One region of the Kosakonia oryzendophytica genome, then DNA from elsewhere that is predicted to be linked to it. Evidence: predicted binding sites of a transcription regulator. Region 1 holds the regulator's gene; each other region holds the start of a gene.

Region 1 (3,599 bases):
TGCCATTAAATCGCGCAGATAGAGCGGACGTTGGGTTCGCAGCACACGGGCGATACGGCTAAAGTGCCAGGCGCAAAACTGACCGACCGGGTTTTCCGGATGCTGGCGGGCGATTTTTTCCAGCGCGCCAACCTGCTTGTCCATGGTGAAACGTGTCGGATAGCGATGATAGAGAATGTCATCCGCCAGGACGCGCAGGCGGGCGGAGACGGTTTGTGCATTCCAGCGGATCACCTGTTCAGCATGGGTCTGTTCCACCAGTTTTTGCACCTCTTCCGGCTGGTGCAGGCTGACAGAAATATGCTCCTGTAAATCCAACGCCATCTGGAAGACGCGCAGCAGACGTTTGTAATCATTGTGTTGATTGGCCGCCAGCATATGCAGTTGCTGATAGCACGTACTTATCATATCCACCGCTTTTTGTTGGCGTGCGAGTAGCGGCGGCAAGGCTTTTTCCGGATCGGCATGTTGCGTCAACAAGCTGTATTTGGCTTCGCAATAATCAGCCAGTTGCCGGTAGAGCAGGCTGAGTGATTCGCGCAGCGGCTGTTCGCGCCACATCCAGAACCAGAACCAGTTAAACGCGCCGTACCAGAGTGTACCCAGTGCATAAATTAGCAGGGGCTCCCACACGGGCATACTGCCCGCAAGACTCAGCGTGAAGATGGCGGCTATCAGCGACGCAGGCAGCAGCCGCCCGTGCAATGCGCTGATCTCGGCGGTCACACCGAGCAGTAAAGTGAGAACGGTAAAAATCAGCGGCAGAGGCAGGGCTTCGGCCAGCAGAAGCTGTACGGCAAGACTGCATCCGGCAAACAGCGAACCGCCAATAATCAGACGTTTAAAGAAGCGTTTATGCGGGGTATCAAGACCGGCAATATTGCAGCAGGCAGGAACCAGAGAAAACAGCAGGCCCTGTTGGAGATGGCCGACGATTAACCCAATCGCCACGGGCAAACATAACACCAGCGTTTGTCGCAGTGCATAGTTGATTTCGGGGTGATAAATCAGCCTGCGCCACATGAGGAAACAAAAACGGCGCGCCGGATGATCAACGCGCCGTTTTGCGGATTAACGGGTTCCGTAAACCACGATGGTTTTACCGTGGGCGGAGATCAGGTTCTGATCTTCCAGCATTTTCAGAATACGGCCCACCGTTTCACGGGAGCAACCGACGATCTGACCAATTTCCTGACGGGTAATTTTAATTTGCATGCCGTCCGGGTGGGTCATGGCATCCGGCTGTTTCGCCAGGTTCAACAGTGTTTGTGCGATACGACCTGTTACGTCCAGGAAGGCGAGGTTACCCACTTTCTCCGACGTGACCTGCAGGCGGCGCGCCATTTGCGAGGAGAGACGCATCAGAATGTCCGGGTTAACCTGGATCAACTGACGGAATTTTTTGTAGGAGATTTCGGCCACTTCACATGCGGTCTTAGCGCGTACCCATGCACTGCGCTCCTGACCTTCTTCGAACAGTCCCAGTTCACCGATAAAGTCTCCCTGATTCAGGTAGGAGAGAATCATCTCTTTCCCTTCCTCATCCTTGATCAGCACTGCCACTGAGCCTTTGACGATGTAATACAACGTTTCCGCTTTTTCACCCTGGTGAATCAGCGTGCTCTTCGACGGGTACTTATGAATGTGGCAATGAGACAAGAACCATTCGAGAGTCGGGTCTGTTTGCGGTTTGCCAAGCACCATGCGCGATTATCCTCTGTTATAAGCTGTCTCCAGACACAGGATGTGCACCCTGCGTCTGGGGTTGCAATCTAAACACGCTATCATTCGACTTCGTGTCTTCGCTTCCAAAATCCTCGGAAGTGGACCGTCAGCGTTATCTGCGGCCTCTAATCAATGATGTCCTTTGCGTACATGCGTAATGTCAATGTATCTCTGTAGCATCCAGATTGTTTTAGCATAGCTTTTACCGCATGTCTCCTGGTGTCTCGCTTCAGCATGACGCAGGTCGCCTTCCGTTGCGACTTTTGTTATGTGCGCGTAATCTGTAAAGAAAATTGCAACTCCGGAGTAAATCAAAATGCAGGCTCGTGTGAAATGGGTGGAAGGGTTAACGTTCCTCGGTGAGTCCGCATCGGGTCACCAAATCCTGATGGACGGCAACTCAGGTGACAAAGCGCCAAGCCCGATGGAAATGGTGCTGATGGCCGCAGGCGGATGCAGCGCGATCGACGTGGTTTCTATCCTGCAAAAAGGGCGTCATAACGTGACGGACTGCGAAGTGAAACTGACGTCGGAACGTCGCGAAGAAGCGCCGCGTCTGTTTACGCATATCAATCTGCACTTTATTGTCACCGGCCACGATCTGAAAGATGCGGCGGTTTCCCGGGCGGTGGATCTGTCGGCGGAGAAGTATTGCTCCGTAGCGTTGATGCTGGAAAAAGCGGTGAACATCACCCATTCCTACGAAGTCATCGAAGCCTGACGGACGATGCCCGGTAGCGTCAGGCTTACCGGGCATAATTCGACCACTGCTATTTGATCTTTTTCCCTTCCATCAGCCGTTGCACCAGTGGTGTCATAATCAGCTCCATCGCCAGCCCCATCTTGCCGCCCGGCACCACCAGCGTGTCCATATGGGAAATAAACGAACCTTGCAGCATCGCTAATAACCACGGGTAATCTATCCCTTCCAGATTGCGGAAATGGATCACCACAAAACTCTCATCCAGCGAGGGAATGCCTTTTGCCGCAAACGGGTTTGAGGTATCGACGGTCGGGACGCGCTGGAAGTTAATATGGGTGCGGGAAAATTGCGGGGTGATGAAGTTGATATAGTCTTCCATTGAACGCACGACGGAGTCCATCACCGCTTCGCGAGAATGCCCGCGCTCGCTGGTATCGCGCACCAGCTTTTGGATCCACTCCAGGTTAACAATCGGCACCACGCCAACCAACAAGTCCACATAACGCGACACGTCATGCTGCGGCGTCACAACGCCGCCATGCAGCCCTTCGTAAAACAGCACATCTGTGGGTTCCGGCAAGGGTTGCCAGGGGGTAAACGTACCCGGCACCTGATTCCACGGCACGGCTTCATCGTAGGTATGGAGATATTTCCGCGCCTGGCCTTTTCCGGTCTGACCATACTCGCTAAAGGTTTGCTCCAGCAGCCCAAAATCATTTGCTTCCGGGCCAAAGTAGCTGATATGCCGCCCAAGATCGCGGGCTTTGCGGATCGCCATATCCATTTCCGGGCGGGTAAAGCGATGAAAACTGTCGCCTTCCACCTCGGCGGCCTGCATACCAAGCTGGGCGAAGATTTTACGGAAGGCAAGGCTGGTGGTGGTGGTTCCCGCACCGCTGGAACCGGTGACGGCAATAACCGGGTGTTTGGCGGACATAGCAACTCCCTGAATCAACGATTGTTTTCAGTATAGCCAGCCGCCCGGCACCCTGTTAGTCCCGGAACTGCCCGCGCGGCATAATATTTACCGTCTCGTGCAGTTCAGACCACACCAGCACGGCTTCACCGCGTTGCAGTTGCCGTTTAACGTCGGCGACCTTTTGTTCAAGCGAACGTTCATGTTCACCATAATCGGTGCCTTCGCGCAAGACAAAGCTCTCAATAAGATTGT
Region 2 (3,599 bases), 1.6 Mb from region 1:
GCCTTTGGCATTAACGAACTGGTCATCGACAGCGATGACTTTCATATCGTATCCGCGCGCTTTAGCGACAATGGCCGATCCCAGTTTTGGATCCGGCGTACAGATAACAAACCCTTTCGCACCGCTGGCTGCGAGGCTATCGATGGCGTTCAGCGTTTTTTCGCCGTCCGGCACTGCAATTTTAATCACTTCAAAGCCTAAATCTTTACCTGCCTTATCAGCGAATTTCCATTCTGTCTGGAACCAGGGTTCTTCCGGTTGTTTCACCAGAAAACCCAGCTTCATTGTTTCAGCGATAGCGGATTGTGACATAACGGCAGCCAGACCGATGGCCGCCAGCGCTTTAGTGAATTTGTGCATGGTAAACTCCAGCTTCAGCTTTCTTTTATGTAGGGAAAATAAAAAATCGGCATCTTTAAAAGTTCATAAAACAAGGCATTAGAATCCATGAATCCCTGGACCTCTTTGCTGGAAATAGTTTTAGCGGGAAATTGATTCTCCATAGGAGAGCGCCATCACACCGCTGAATTACAGTAATTCCGTACATAAATTCAGCGATATTGCACATAAAAACGGAGGTTATTGTCGGACAAATCGAAAAGGTAAAAGCAGAATTATCCATAAGGTCAGCCAGCTTATCCTTGTGCCCGAATGCAGGTCTCATCCGGGCAGGAACATTACCAGCTATAGTAGATATGATCGGCGTGATCTCGCGCCGGTGTTACGTCACCCAGTAAACGGGCGGCGACGGTAAAAGCAAAATCGAAAGCCAGCCCTAATCCTTTGCCACTGATCAGATTGCCGTCTTCGACCACGGATGCATCGACGTACACGCCATCCGCCACGGTTTCATACAGATCGCCTGAGCACACATAGCGTCGACCTTTCAGTAAACCATTGCCACCCAGCACGCGGGCAGCTGCAGAGCAGATAGGACAAATCAGTTTGCCTGCCGCATCATGGCGCTCAACAAAAAGCACCACCTCTTTACTGGCGGCAAGATTCACACTGCCCTGCGGACCACCTGGCAATACAACAGCGTCGTAAAGCGCGTCCATACGTTCACTGAGTGTGCTGTCTGCGACCATGGGGATCGCGTGATAACTTACAACCGCCCGGGATCCTGCACAGGCCAACGTTTCCACCTCAATATTCAGGCGGCGTAAGATATCAATGGTAATTATCGCTTCCGCTTCTTCAAAACCGGGCGCCAACAACACCGCCACTTTTTTCATCTCTGACTCCTCACGTTGAAGGTTAGTTAACCAGACGGAGGGTATTGTTGATCAAAACAGCGTTTCAAAATCTTTGTTTCGTCACAACCCAGGCAGTCAGCCACCAGGATGGCGATATTGTTGGGTGATAAATCAGTGGGCTTCGCCTTGTGGGGTGAACTTCAGCTCAATCAAAGCAATCGCTTTTTGGATTGCACGGCGCGTAACCGGGTCGGCAGCGGCGGCATTGTTGGTAAAATCAATCGTTTTTAGCTGGTTAGACATTTTTTCACGCACTTCAACCGGCGCGATAACGTCGATGACGTCAAGGATTTGTTTGATCACCAGTTGGCAGGCTACAACGTCCGATACCAATTCCTGGTCAACAGAGAGATTTTGCGACATAAGAAGCTCCTTTTATAAAGGGCCTCATAGTACCGGGAATTGCCCGCTAAAAGTAGTTTTGCCGGGCAAACGTAACGGATTGCGGGCATAAAAAAACCTGCCTCAGCAGGTTTTTTATCATCAGAACATCGCGCCTGGCGGGACGTCTTTGAAGGTTTTGCAATAGGTTTCGAACATGTGCTTCAGAATCTTACGCAGTTTCATTTGTTACTCCGGCGATGTGTTATGCAGGCGTTACGTTTCAATGCGTACATAATATGACCCCCATCACATAAATCAAGCCTTATGTGATGGAAATCACGCTTCAAAAAACAGAGATGCAGCAGTTTTGTTAAAAACAGAATCATAAATCAGCCAGTTAGCACTTTAAAAATTTGTTTGTCATTATCAAATATTTTTGCAGGCAGCAGGAAGATGAATGACTGAAAGCCCCTTCGCAGAAGGCAGGATGGAGCTTTCGACGGGTGTTCGTCTGTATCGCACTGATTGGCCGGGTCGGGATGGTGGACACGCTACGGCTGATAAAACATGCGCGCAGCGCAGTATTGCAGGAAAAAGCGACGTAAAACAGACCGCAATGGTGCATTGCGGCCTGCTGATCATCAGGCGAGAACGTTGCGAACGAACGCTTCGATCTCTTTGTTCTGGCAGTTTTCAAAGAAGCACTGCTGGAAGCGTTCACCCGAAACGGCGGTTTTCACCAGTTCACGGTCAATCGCGCGCAAGGTATCAAGATAATTCTCTTTTACCACAGCGGCCTTAACCTGATTCAGAATACCCGCGTTACGCACCTGCGGTTCTTTACGCTCCGGCGGATAGCCTTCACCTTTACGGCCAGTGAACGCTTTTTCAAAGATAAAGCGCACGTTGAGTTCGGCCCCCCAACCAAAGCCTTTAGCGAATGGCAGTGCCAACGCGTTACCATTGTTGATCTGCGCGAACAGGAAGGCATCAGCCGGATCGATACAGTAGCCACACACCACGCCCGGATGGATATTCAGCGACATCAGCGCCCCCTGCCCGGTGCCGCAACCGGTAACCACGAAGTCAACCGCTTTAGAATTAAGCAGAATGCTGGCCATAATCCCCAGATGGATGTAGGTCAGATGATGGTCATTTTCGTCACTCATTCCTACGTTGAATACCGGGAAGTCCTTCTCATCAGCAACGGTTTTCAACTCTTTGAGAATGATGGCGTTCTTCGCCGCCTGGCTGTTTTCCATCATCAGTGCAATTTTCATTTTTGATCTCCTGTAAGCATGCGTCAGATAGCAAAGGTTGAGTAAACCTTACTACCTGGCAAACATACTTTCAAATTTAATGAAAAATGGTTTTAAAAATCAAAATGCCGCTCACAGTTTTACCCGTCTGTAGAAGTCCTCCGCAATCGGATCGCCTGACCGTTTCAATGAATAGCGGCAGTTCCGCTGGCTATTCCACCGATTGCCTCCAAATCAACACGATAAGATGAGATCATGCCAAAATGAATCAGGGCGATTTCATGAAAACAATTGCTTTAGTTGCCTCGCTGGTGCTGCTTAGTGGCTGTACCATCACCAAAGAGGCAAAAATCAGTGAAGTGGACACTACCAGTGGGTTGGTGCGTCTGAGCTTTGACCAGCAGATGATGCAAAACGCAACCTATGATCAAAACGACGCGCAAAGGACGGCAAATAGACAGTGCCAGCAGATGGGGTACGCCACCGCCTTCTTTTATGGCAAACCGGTAGAAACCTGTAGCCTGATCAGCGGTTCTGCCTGCATGAACAAAACAGTGACGCTGCAATACCAGTGTCGCGGTATGGCTTTTAATCACACAACGCCCACCTGGTAATTCCCCGAGCCAGCGAAAATACGCTGGCTTTTTCTTTTATTAATAATCAAAACAATTCTCATTTATTTATTGCTGCGGCGCAATGCGTGTTATTCTCATTCTCTTTTTAAGAGATGTATTTTTTATTTTACCTTTTGCAAATAATT
Region 3 (3,599 bases), 2.3 Mb from region 1:
TTTCATAGCTTCCGGCGCTGTCCTTGATACCGATAATGTTCGGATGTTCCGCCAGCGCACGAACGGTCTGGGGTTCGAGTGTGTTGCCGGTACGTGCCGGAATGTTGTAGAGAAATACCGGCACGTTTAATGCGTCGGCGATGGCGGTGTAGTGGTTAATCAGCTCATCTTGTTTCAGTGGCACGAAATAGGGCGTGATGACCGATACCGCATCCACACCCAGTTTCTCGATTTGCCGCCCCAGACGAAGGGTTTCACGGGTGGAGATTTCGCCGATGTGCGCCACCACCGGCGAACGTCCGGCTACTTCATCAACGCAAGTGGCGGTAACCGCGACCTTTTCCTGCTCGTTCAGCACGAAAAATTCCCCGTTGGTGCCACCGCAAAAAATGCCATTACCGGCCTCAAGCTGGCGGTTGATTTGTTGTCTGAGCGCGTGCGGGTTAACGTCCCCGTTGGCGTCGAAAGGTGTGACAATGGCGGTCAACACGCCGCTAATGTGCTTGTTCATAACGTATCCCTGATTCGCTGTTTATTCCCGGTGGCGCAGCGCTTACCGGGCCGACAGACGGTTAAAAACAGTTAAAACAATGTCTGATAGATGGCCTGCACCTGTGCGTGATCCAGGGTGCAGGGGGCGTTGTTCATCAGACGCTTAACATTCAGCGCGGCGTCGCTCAGCACCGGGATATCTTCACGGGGGACACCGAGTGCTTCGAGGTTGTCCGGCAGATTCAAGCGCTTAACCAGCGCAGCGAACCACTCCACCAGCGCCAGCGATTTCTGTTCGTTGCTCAGCGTGGTGTCGGCGCCGGGAACCAGATCCCAGACCAGGGCAAATTTCTCTACCGCGTGTGGACGCACCACTTTCATGCACGGTGCCAGCAAAATAGCGTTCGCCACACCGTGCGGCAGATGGTATTTGCCGCCAAGCGGGTAAGAGAGTGCGTGTACCAGATGTGTACCGGCATGAGCGATGGCCGCGCCGCCGTAATATGAGGCCCACAGCATCTCCAGCCGGGCAATCAGATTGTGCGGTTCATTGACGGCGGTTTCGATATTGCGCAGCAGTTTGCGCAGGCCCATCAGCGCCACGTTATCGCTGACCGGGTTGGCAATGGTGGCGGTGAAGCACTCAATCAGATGGCACAGCGCATCGATGCCGGTCGACGAGGCGATATGCGCAGGCATGCTGGTGGTCAGTTCCGGCAGTAAGGCGACGTAATCCGGTAACATCACCGGGGAGATAATGCCGATTTTGATGTCCTGCTCCGGGATCGCCAGAATCGCGTTAGGCGTGGCTTCCGAGCCAGTACCGGCGGTGGCAGGGATCAACAGCGACGTCACGCGCGCCGTGGGTTTGTCGCCTTTCAGCAGCGCAGACAAGCCCGGGGAGGCGGGATGGCAGAGAACGGATAACAGCTTGGCGACATCCAGCACGCTGCCACCGCCAATACCGACCACCAGATCAAATGTGCTATCGCCCAGCCCTTGCAGGATGTTGGCAACGTCATGATGGCTCGGTTCGGGCGGCACATTATCAATCAGTTGCAGAGCTGCACCGTTGGCCGTCAGCAGGGCGCGGATCTGCTGTGTCGGCGTAAGCTTTATAATGTTGCCGTCGCTGACCAGTAAGATTTTCTCTTTACCTGCAAGTAACGGCGCTATCGCCGGGATCGCGCCTGCGCCACTTATCAGGGTGCTATTAATCGTTACCACAACCTTCTCCTGTCTCTGTTATGGTGATTGAGTTCAATCATTACTTGTCAATCACCGTCACTACATGGCCTAAATTTATAATTTATTCGCAAACTGAATAAGTTGATCTTGCTCACATATAATCAATCATGATTGAATATAATCATATCCAGTCCATAATGACCCGGAGAAGGGATGAACGATCCAACCTCGGATAAACAGATAGCCATCCTCGCTGATGACTTTACCGGCGCGAATGACGCGGGTGTCAGCCTGGCGCAGTGCGGAATGACGGTGGATGTGGCGTTAAGCGCGAACTACGTCAGCACAGCGCAGGCCCGCATTTATAACAGCGATAGCCGGGCGTTGACCGCCAGCGATGCCGCACAGCGGGTTACTGCGCTGACGCAAAAGATTGTCGCGCACGGCGCGCCGCAGTGGCTGGTTAAGAAGATCGACTCCACGCTACGCGGCAACGTGGGGGCGGAAGTCGCCGCCATGTTGCAGGTCTGCAAGGCTCCCGCAGCGATTATCGCGCCGGCTTTTCCGACCGCGGGGCGCATCACCCGCAACGGGCAGTGCTTTGTTCACGGGCAATTACTGACAGACACCGAGTTCGCCAGCGATCCAAAGACGCCAGTGACCAGCGCCGACATCGGTACCTTGCTGGCGGCGCACAGCCGCGCGGAAATCCGTTACCTGCATGCCGCTGATGTGGCAGCGGCGCTGGCGACCGCATCAGCGAGTGCGCCCCTGCTACTGGTGGTGGATGCACAAAGCGATGCCGAACTGGATGAGATTGTTGCCGGGGCTGAATCGGCGACGTCGCGCCCGCTGCTGGTGGGTTCCGCAGGGCTGTGCGATGCGCTGGCACGTCGGCTGAACCCGTGTGTTCCGCGCACGGTACTGGCGGTGGTGGGGTCGATGAGCGAAATCGCTCAACAGCAGCTGGCGTGGGCGGCAAAACATCCCCGCACCGAGCAGGTGTTTATTGATATCAACACCTTGTTCACCCCGGCTGCAGCAGAGTACCGACAACGTATTGTCCGCATCCTGGTCAGTGGCCGTCACTGTCTGGTGCACACCTGCCCGGATACGCAGGCGCGTCACCAAATTGCCGCACTGTGTGAACAGCAGGGCGTAAGCCGCAGTGAACTGGGTGAGCGTATTTGCGCGTTTTTAGGTGCGTTGACACGGGATGTGTTGCGCGAAGCGCAACCGGACGCGCTCTATCTTTCCGGTGGCGATGTGGCGGTTGCTGCGGCCCATGCGCTGGGGGCGAAAGGTTTTAGCATCCGCGGACGGGCGGCAGGCTGCGTACCGTGGGGATACTTTTCAGGTTGTCTGTGGCAACGACCGGTGATGACCAAAGCAGGTGGCTTTGGTGACGAAACTACCTTGCTTAAGGTTTTGCATTTTATCGAGGAGAAATCGAGTGACTAATATCATTGCTGTAACGATGGGCGACCCGGCGGGTATTGGCCCGGAGATCATTATCAAATCGCTGGTCGAAGGAGAGTTAACCGGTTCGCCGGTGGTGGTGGTCGGGTGCGCGCGCACGTTTCAGCGTATCCTCGGGTTGAATATCACCCCGCGCGCGGAACTGCGGATAATTGAACGCGTTGCTGATGCGCGTTTTGCGCCGGGCGTTATCAACGTGATTGATGAACCGCTGGCAGATGTCGAAGCCCTGCAACCCGGCGTGGTGCAGGCACAGGCCGGGGATCTGGCTTATCGCTGCATTAAACGCGCCACCGAACTGGCGATGAGCGGGGACGTGAAAGCCATTGCCACCGCGCCACTGAACAAAGAGGCCCTGTATCTGGCCGGGCATCACTATCCGGGTCACACCGAACTGCTGGCGCAACTGACTGGCAGCAAAGATTACGCGATGGTGCTCT
Region 4 (3,599 bases), 2.3 Mb from region 1:
ACGCCGCTTAATGACAGACCCAGCAGCGCACGCATCACCAGAATGCCGTGCCAGCTGGTCATCATGGTCGACAGTAACGTACAGCAGGAGGCGAGTAACAGTGCGGTCACCATCACTTTTTTGCGACCAATCGCGTCCGACAGCGGGCCAGTAAACAGCAGGCCAATTGCCAGCATCGCGGTCGAGATAGAAAGGGAGATACTGCTGCTGGCGGGCGAGACGCCGAATTCATGGGAGAGCACCGGTAAAATCGGCTGTACGCAATAGAGCAGAGCAAATGTCGCTAACCCGGCGGAGAAGAGCGCCAGCGTCACGCGCATAAATTGGGGGGTACCACGTTTAATAAACTGTCCCGGCACAGAAACAGGTTTTTCGTTAACGACGCTTGCCGGCGCGGTGTCAACGGTAGTTGTACGACTCACTCGAGATCCTTAGCTTTTCATCCCGTGATTTTGGTGACGGGCTTACCACGTCATAAGGGTATGAAATGTGTAATATTCTGTCTAATATATTAATAATCTCAAATAAGACTTATTAAATATGAATATCGAGCTTCGCCATCTACGCTACTTTATTGCCGTTGCCGAAGAGTTGCATTTCGGTCATGCCGCCGCGCGGTTGAATATCTCGCAACCGCCGCTGAGCCAGCAGATCCAGATTCTGGAGCAGCAAATCGGCGCGCGTCTGCTGGCACGCACCAACCGCAGCGTATCGCTGACGCCTGCGGGCAAACAGTTTCTGGCCGATAGCCGGCAAATCTTAAGTCAGGTGGATGACGCCGCGGCTCGCGCGGCGCGTTTGCATCAAGGGGAAACCGGTGAGTTACGCATCGGTTTTACCTCATCGGCACCCTTTATCAAAGCTGTCTCCGACACGCTGTCATCGTTTCGTCAACGCTACCCGGATGTACATTTGCAAACGCGGGAAATAAACACCCGTGAACAGATAGCACCGTTAAACGAAGGGGGCCTGGATTTGGGGTTAATGCGTAATACGCAACTGCCGGAAACGCTGGCATGGCAGGTGATCTTGCGTGAACCGCTGCTGGCTATGATCCACCGCAACCACCCCTTAGCCGCGCGTGAGGCGGTATCGCTGGTGGAACTGGCGCAGGAACCGTTTGTCTTTTTCGATCCGCATGTGGGCACTGGCTTGTATGACGATATTCTTGGGCTGATGCGCCGTTACCACCTGACGCCGACGATTGCGCAGGAGGTCGGCGAAGCCATGACCATTATTGGTCTGGTGGCGGCCGGCATGGGGGTGTCGATTCTGCCTGCCTCTTTCCGGCGTGTAGAATTGCGTGAAATGCGTTGGGTACCGATTACCGAACCGGATGCGGTGTCGGAAATGTGGCTGGTATGGTCAAAACACCATGAACAGGGAACGGCGGCGGCGCGTTTTAAACAGCATCTGCTTGCCGCGGCGGGCGGATGATTTTTGCACATAAGTCCTTGCAAAATGTGCTGTAAATCACAAGCCGGGGTAAAAATTTGACGACGACCCGTGAAGTGCTTCACCATAGCTCAAAAGTTTATTTCGAAGCGCGAAAATAAGGGAGTCAGAGGTGGTTGCTGATAGTCAGCCTGGGCATATTGATCAAATTAAGCAGACCAATGCAGGGGCAGTGTATCGCCTGATTGATCAGCTTGGCCCGGTGTCGCGCATCGACCTTTCCCGACTGGCGCAACTTGCGCCCGCGAGTATCACCAAAATCGTCCGTGAAATGCTCGAAGCGCACCTGGTGCAGGAAACGGAAATTCAGGAACCCGGCAGCCGGGGGCGTCCGGCTGTGGGGCTGACGGTGGAAACCGAAGCCTGGCACTATCTTTCACTGCGCATCAGCCGGGGCGAAATCTTCCTCTCCTTGCGCGATCTCAGCAGCAAACTGGTCGTGGAAGATCGCCTCGAACTGCCGCTTGTTGATCCGTTACCGTTACTGGAACGCGTCACGTCGCATATTGATCGTTTCTTTACCCGCCATCAGAACAAGCTGGAGCGTTTGACTGCTATCGCCATTACGCTGCCGGGCATTATTGATACGGAAAATGGCATCGTTCACCGCATGCCGTTTTATGACGATGTCAAAGATATGCCGTTGGGCGAAGTGCTGGAGAATCACACTGGTGTGCCAGTGTATGTGCAGCATGACATCAGCGCGTGGACAATGGCGGAAGCGCTGTTTGGTGCATCGCGCGGCGCGCGGGATGTGATTCAGGTGGTGATCGATCATAACGTGGGCGCCGGGGTGATCACCGACGGGCGCTTACTGCATGCCGGGAGCAGCAGTCTGGTGGAAATCGGCCATACCCAGGTCGATCCCTACGGTAAACGCTGCTATTGCGGCAACCACGGTTGTCTCGAAACCATCGCCAGCGTAGAAAGCGTGCTGGAACTGGCGCAGCGGCGAATGAGCCAGTCAATGAGTTCGATGCTGCATCAAAAACCGCTAACGGTAGAGTGGCTGTGTCAGGCCGCACAGCAGGGGGATCTGCTGGCAAAAGACATTATCAACGGTGTTGGCGCCAATATTGGTCGTATCCTTGCCATCATGGTGAATTTGTTCAATCCGCAAAAAATATTGATTGGTTCGCCACTCAGCAAAGCCGCAGATATCCTCTTTCCCGCCATTACCGATTGCATTCGCCAACAGGCGCTGCCGGCTTACAGTAAACACATCAGCGTTGAGAGCACCCAGTTCACCAACCAGGGCACCATGGCCGGTGCGGCGCTGGTAAAAGACGCGATGTATAACGGATCGTTGCTGATTCGTCTGTTGCAGGGGTAACAATTTTGCACTGTTGCCCTAAAAATTGCGCTACCTCAAGCTGAGTCCTGTGCACTTAACTTAGACTTTCCCCACTGAATTATTTTCCTGGTTTATATTTTCGTTGAACAACGGTGGGGTTCGTCATGCTTAAGCGTTTCTTTGTAACGGGTACAGACACTTCTGTCGGCAAGACAGTGGCGTCCCGCGCGCTACTACAGGCGCTGGCTGCCAGTGGCAAAACAGTGGCAGGCTACAAACCTGTCGCTAAAGGAAGTAAAGAGACGCCGGAAGGGCTGCGCAATAAAGATGCGCTGGTGCTGCAAAGCGTTTCATCGCTGGAGTTACCTTACCAGGCGGTAAACCCTATCGCGTTAAGCGAAGAAGAGAGCAGCGTTGCACATAGCTGCCCAATCAATTACACCCTGTTATCCAACGGCCTGGCGAATTTGTGCGACCGGGTTGATCATGTGGTGGTTGAAGGCACCGGCGGCTGGCGCAGCCTGATGAATGACTTACGCCCGCTCTCTGAATGGGTGGTGCAGGAGCAAATGGCGGTGGTGATGGTGGTGGGGATCCAGGAGGGGTGCCTTAACCATGCACTTCTGACCGCACAGGCGATTGCCAGCGACGGTCTGCCGCTGATTGGCTGGGTCGCCAACCGTATCAATCCGGGTCTGGCACATTATGCAGAAATCATCAATGTACTGAGCAAAAAACTGCCTGCGCCGCTGGTCGGTGAACTGCCGTACTTGCCGCGCCCGGAACAACGTGATTTGGCGCAGTACATTAATCTGCAAATGGCAACCGGCATGCTGGTGGCCGACCGCGT

Evidence for each region. Region 1 encodes CRP, which controls carbon source genes, mostly activating them, when cyclic AMP is high. Its sites were predicted from a motif close to ATGTGANNNNNNTCACAT; they were not measured.
Region 2: the regulator CRP is predicted to act here: its motif matches at 1,875-1,892, upstream of azuC (stress response protein AzuC).
Region 3: the regulator CRP is predicted to act here: its motif matches at 1,820-1,837, upstream of O9K67_RS13165 (iron-containing alcohol dehydrogenase).
Region 4: the regulator CRP is predicted to act here: its motif matches at 1,462-1,479, upstream of mlc (sugar metabolism global transcriptional regulator Mlc).

The regions. Positions count from the first base shown of each region.
Region 1 covers NZ_CP115659.1:464,156-467,754, forward strand. The annotation lists gene O9K67_RS02120 (YccS/YhfK family putative transporter) at 1-1,023, opposite strand, end outside; gene crp (cAMP-activated global transcriptional regulator CRP) at 1,072-1,704, opposite strand; gene O9K67_RS02130 (OsmC family protein) at 2,042-2,446, shown strand; gene O9K67_RS02135 (phosphoribulokinase) at 2,496-3,365, opposite strand; gene O9K67_RS02140 (YheU family protein) at 3,421-3,599, opposite strand, start outside.
Region 2 covers NZ_CP115659.1:2,031,057-2,034,655, reverse strand. The annotation lists gene O9K67_RS09870 (arabinose ABC transporter substrate-binding protein) at 1-360, opposite strand, end outside; gene O9K67_RS09865 (DJ-1 family glyoxalase III) at 678-1,235, opposite strand; gene O9K67_RS09860 (DUF2766 family protein) at 1,368-1,619, opposite strand; gene azuC (stress response protein AzuC) at 1,740-1,823, opposite strand; gene O9K67_RS09850 (RpiB/LacA/LacB family sugar-phosphate isomerase) at 2,222-2,860, opposite strand; gene yecR (YecR family lipoprotein) at 3,121-3,453, shown strand.
Region 3 covers NZ_CP115659.1:2,721,931-2,725,529, reverse strand. The annotation lists gene O9K67_RS13170 (dihydrodipicolinate synthase family protein) at 1-511, opposite strand, end outside; gene O9K67_RS13165 (iron-containing alcohol dehydrogenase) at 583-1,719, opposite strand; gene dtnK (D-threonate kinase) at 1,894-3,141, shown strand; gene O9K67_RS13155 (D-threonate 4-phosphate dehydrogenase) at 3,134-3,599, shown strand, end outside.
Region 4 covers NZ_CP115659.1:2,765,556-2,769,154, reverse strand. The annotation lists gene O9K67_RS13400 (MFS transporter) at 1-422, opposite strand, end outside; gene O9K67_RS13395 (LysR family transcriptional regulator) at 541-1,437, shown strand; gene mlc (sugar metabolism global transcriptional regulator Mlc) at 1,568-2,788, shown strand; gene bioD (dethiobiotin synthase) at 2,914-3,599, shown strand, end outside.